Regions from separate parts of the Streptomyces gamaensis genome, predicted to be linked through region 1. Evidence: riboswitches for the same ligand, from Rfam matches in the RefSeq annotation. Region 1 holds a riboswitch; the other holds the start of a gene.
What was found. A riboswitch is a leader RNA that binds a small molecule or an ion and turns the genes downstream of it on or off. The one in region 1 is predicted to bind cyclic di-AMP.
Positions count from the first base shown of each region.

Region 2: another riboswitch for cyclic di-AMP. It lies ahead of ACFP1Z_RS26150 (M23 family metallopeptidase); the one in region 1 lies ahead of ACFP1Z_RS18375 (transglycosylase family protein).

Region 1 is NZ_JBHSPB010000010.1:176,611-178,798, reverse strand. Features, by position in the region: gene eno (phosphopyruvate hydratase) at 1-168, opposite strand, end outside; gene ACFP1Z_RS18375 (transglycosylase family protein) at 495-1,235, opposite strand; cyclic di-AMP (ydaO/yuaA leader) riboswitch at 1,239-1,419, opposite strand; gene ACFP1Z_RS18370 (LysM peptidoglycan-binding domain-containing protein) at 1,691-2,188, opposite strand, start outside.
Region 2 is NZ_JBHSPB010000019.1:61,155-63,342, forward strand. Features, by position in the region: gene ACFP1Z_RS26145 (GntR family transcriptional regulator) at 1-268, opposite strand, end outside; gene ACFP1Z_RS26150 (M23 family metallopeptidase) at 435-1,238, opposite strand; cyclic di-AMP (ydaO/yuaA leader) riboswitch at 1,253-1,436, opposite strand; gene ACFP1Z_RS26155 (M16 family metallopeptidase) at 1,652-2,188, opposite strand, start outside.

The sequences.
Region 1 (2,188 bases):
GTTGTCCCCGTCACGGAGCTCGATGGCCTCGAAGGCACCGGTCGAGGCGCCGGACGGCACGGCGGCACGGCCGGTGGAGCCGTCGTCGAGGCCGACCTCGACCTCGACCGTGGGGTTGCCTCGCGAGTCGAGGATCTCGCGAGCTACGACGACGTCGATGGACGGCACGAGGGTCTCCTTCGTGTGTGTCTGGAGTTCTGCAGCACGAGCCTAACGGGCCCCGGAGGGTCGCCCTGCCGTTGGAGTGTCCCCCGGACCGAAAATTGCCACAAAACCCGAGATCACGGGATCAATGACCGGAGTGTTCGCTGAGCGGGGAAGTGGCTCTTCGCCGGTTTCCCCCGGTGCTCCGGGGGGCGTGTCCCGGCCCCCGGAAACGGCGGAGCCCCGCTCCGGCGCGCGCTCGGGGAGAGTCGCGCCGGAGCGGGGCGTGCCGCTGCTGCGTGCCCGGGACCGCCGGGCGTACCGGGCCGGACGGGCCGGCCCGGCGGGGGTCAGCGCAGGTGCAGCTGCTGGCCCTCGAAGATGAGGTTGGCGTCCTCGACGGTGTCCTTGTTCAGCTCGTAGAGCTTCTGCCAGCCGCCCTTGACGCCGTTGGCCTCGGCGATCAGCGACAGGGTGTCGCCGGACTTGACCTGGTACTCGCCGTCGCCCTGCTTGACGGGCTTGGGGGCGGCGTGCTTCGGCGCGGCCTGCTGCTTGGGGGCCGGGGCCTCCTCGGCGACCGGGGCGGCGTGCTTCGGCTTGGCCGTCTTGGGGGCGGCCTGACGCTCGCTGCGGTCGGCGTGGGACTTGGCGGAGCGCTGGGACTTCGAGGACTGCGAGGACTTCGAGGAGCCCGACTCCGGGTTCACGTCGGCCTTGGGGCCACCGGAGGTGAGGCCGCCCGCACCGGCGCAGCCCCAGGCACCCGGGCCCTGCATGGCGAGGAGCTTCTCGGCGACGGCGATCTGCGCGGACTTGGAGGCGAGGTCGGCGCGCGGGGCGTACTTCTGGCCGCCGGCGGCGTTCCAGGAGGACTGGGAGAACTGCAGGCCGCCGTAGTAGCCGTTACCGGTGTTGATCTTCCAGTTGCCGCTGGACTCGCACTGGGCGACCTTGTCCCAGGTCTGGACGGAGGCTGCGTTGGCGGAGGTGGCGACCATCAGCGGGGCGGCCACGGCGGCGCCGGTGACGCCGGCGAGCGTGACGATACGGACGGCCTTGGACGGACGACGATGCTTGCCCTTGGACATAAGTCGTTTCCTCACCGACGCCTGCGAGGTGAGCTGTCGGGTTCGGACTGTGAGTTCGCCCGGCCTCGTGTGCGCTGCACACTCGGCTTCACCCCAAGCCGTCCCGGTCCTGCGGTCGGTGACCGTCGGTCCGTTCCGGCGCCTACCTTGGTTCCCCCGCTCCTGCCTACGGCGCTTTCGCGACGACTCCGACGACCGCCGGCAGGATTCGGCGTGGCGGCCGTGGTGCTCGCGGTGGCGAGCGGTCATGACGGTAAACACAGTCGGCGTCAGGCATCAAACCCCTCTTTCCAGCCACAGTTGACGCGCGTTACCCCGAGGAACTCTGTGTTTTCGCAGGTGGGAGGGGGTCCTAGGGCTCTGGGAGGGGCCCGTTCCGGCGGAAGTCAACGAGACCCATGTCTCACTTTCGACTGGAACGGACATTCCCCGCGAACTACCGCGCCAGAACCGCACTATTTGCCGACATCAAGCCTCTGACCAGGAAGGATCAGGTTGGGATCGCTTCCGACAACTTTCTCATTGCGCTCGTACAGGGAATGCCAGCCTCCGGTAACGGAGTGCTGGTCGGCGATGACTGACAGGTTGTCACCGGGACGCACGGTGTAGTTGTCCACCTTGCCGGTGATGTCCGTACGGGCCGAGCCGCCGCTCCGGGAGGCGTGCCCCGTATCGGTGCGCGAGGGCTCCAAGGGGCCCGTGGAACCCGAGGGGGCCGAGGGATCCGGCGCGCGGTGCCTGCCGGTGCCCGGGGCGGGCTCCGGGGTCGCCCGCGGGGCCTGCGCGGAGGGCGCGTTGGGGCTCGCGGTGCCGGGAGTGTCCGCCGGGGCGTTCCGGGTCGGGATGGCGGTGGGGTCGTCGGTGGGTGTGCTCCGGGGGGCGCTCGCCGGGCCGTTCGCGGCCGGGCTCCCGTCAGCGGCGCTCGGGGAGTTCGAGGGCGTGTGTGCGGGCGC
Region 2 (2,188 bases), on a different contig from region 1:
CCAGCAGATCGGCCGCCTCCTGCTCGGTGGGCTCGGCGACGGCGGCACCCGCGTGCCGGCGGGTGGTGACGAAGCCCTCGGAGGCGAGGGTGCGCAGCGCCTCGCGCACGGGCACGCGGGAGACGCCGTAGCGGCGGGCCAGCAGTTCCTCGGTGAGCCGGCTGCCCGGCGGGAAGGTGCCGGAGACGATGTCGTCACGGATCGCGGTGCACACGGCGTGGGTGGAGATCCGGCGGCCGTCCCGCACCGCCTCGCCCTCGCCGCTCACGTACGGCCCCGCATGGGTGTACCTCCGCAATGGACCGCGCGACGCGGCCGCTTGACACCTGTTCAGCGACTCTATTGCAGACACCCGCGATTTCCGATGGTGCCCGGGGGACGGACGACTGGTTTTGGCCAGGACGGGCCGTCGCGTCACCGCGGCACGGCGGACGTCAGAGGTCCACGCCGTGGCCGCGCAGATAGGCGACCGGGTCGATGTCGGAGCCGTACGTGGCGGCCGTACGGGCCTCGAAGTGCAGGTGCGGGCCGGTGACGTTGCCGGTGTCGCCGGACAGGCCGATCTGCTGGCCGGGAGTGACGCTCTGGCCGACGGAGACGGATATGGACGACAGGTGGCCGTACTGGGTGTAGGTGCCGTCGATCATCTTGATGACGACGTTGTTGCCGTACGCGCCGCCCCAGCCGGCCTCCACGACGGTGCCCAGGCCCACCGCGTGCACGACGGTGCCGGACTCGGCGTGGAAGTCGACGCCGGTGTGGCTGCCGGAGGACCACAGGCCACTGCTCGCCTTGTATGAGGTCGAGACGTACGAGCCGTCGACCGGCGAGACGAAGGTGTTCAGGCGCTTGCGCTCGGCCTCGCGGGCGGCACGCGCCTTCTCGGCGCGCTCGGCCTCCGCCTTGCGCGCGGCCTCGTCCGCGGCCTTCTTGACCTCGGCGGCCCGCTGCTTGGCCTCGGCCTCGGCCCGCAGTCGCGCCTCGGCCTCGACGGCGGCGCTGCGCTGCACGTCGGCCTGCTCGCTGATGCGGTCGGCGATGTCGTCGGCGATGACGACGGCCTGGGTCAGCCCCGTGTCCTCGGGGTGCGGGACGTCGTCGGTGGCGGCGAGGGCGGGGGCCGCGAAGCCCGCGACAACCCCTCCGGCCGTCAGGGTCGCGACGCCCGCCAGCTGCGCTCCGGCGCGCACGGCGCCCTTCGGACGACGGTGTTTCCCGGTGGCACGGGTGAACGCCATGGGTACGGCTGGTCCTTTCCTTCCTTCTCGCCTACCGGGTTAGCTGACGGGTTCGGAGCAGGAAGGTCTCCTACGGGCCCCTCCTCGCAGAGGGCCCCGATTCACCCCAGGGAACCTCTCGCGACGCACGCGCCACGAGAAGGGCGGGTCCCCGGCTCCCCTGGCTCGCGCCGTACGGGGACTCGGCGATGACTGCCCGGGCCGCGGATGCGGCTCGCACCTGACGGACAGCCACCCAGACGCTAGACGGCGCCAGTTTCGAACCACAAACAGAAGTCGGGTTTTGTGGCGCACGCCACAGTGCGGGACTGCAACCTCTCCAGCGAAACGGACATAAGGGAGGCACGCGGGGCGCTTGCCCTCGCGTGCCTCCCTCCCGGCTTCCCGCCGCGTCGCGCGTGGCTGAAAACCGGTCAGCCGCTGACGACGACCGACACGTCGCCGATGCCGAGCGCCCGGACCGGCTCCGCGATCCGCGCGGCGTCGCCGACGAGCACCGTCACGAGCCGGTCGACCGGGAAGGCGCTGACCGCGGCGGCGGTCGCCTCCACGGTGCCGGTCGCCGCGAGCCGCTCGTACAGACCGGCCTGGAAGTCGTCCGGCAGGTGCTGCTCGACCTGGTCGGCGAGCGTGCCCGCGACGGCCGCCGCCGTCTCGTACTTGAGCGGCGCGACACCGACGAGGTTCTGCACGGCGACGTCGCGCTCGGCGTCGGTCAGGCCCTCGGCGGCCAGGGTGCGCAGCACCGTCCACAGGTCGTCCAGGGCCGGGCCGGTGGACTCGGTGTCCACGGAGCCGCTGATGGCGAGCATGGCCGCGCCGGGCCGTCCCCCGGGCCCGGAGAGCAGCACCTGGCCGAAGGCCCGCACGCCGTAGGTGTAGCCCTTCTCCTCGCGCAGGACGCGGTCCAGGCGGGAGGTGAGGGTGCCGCCGAGGCAGTAGGTGCCCAG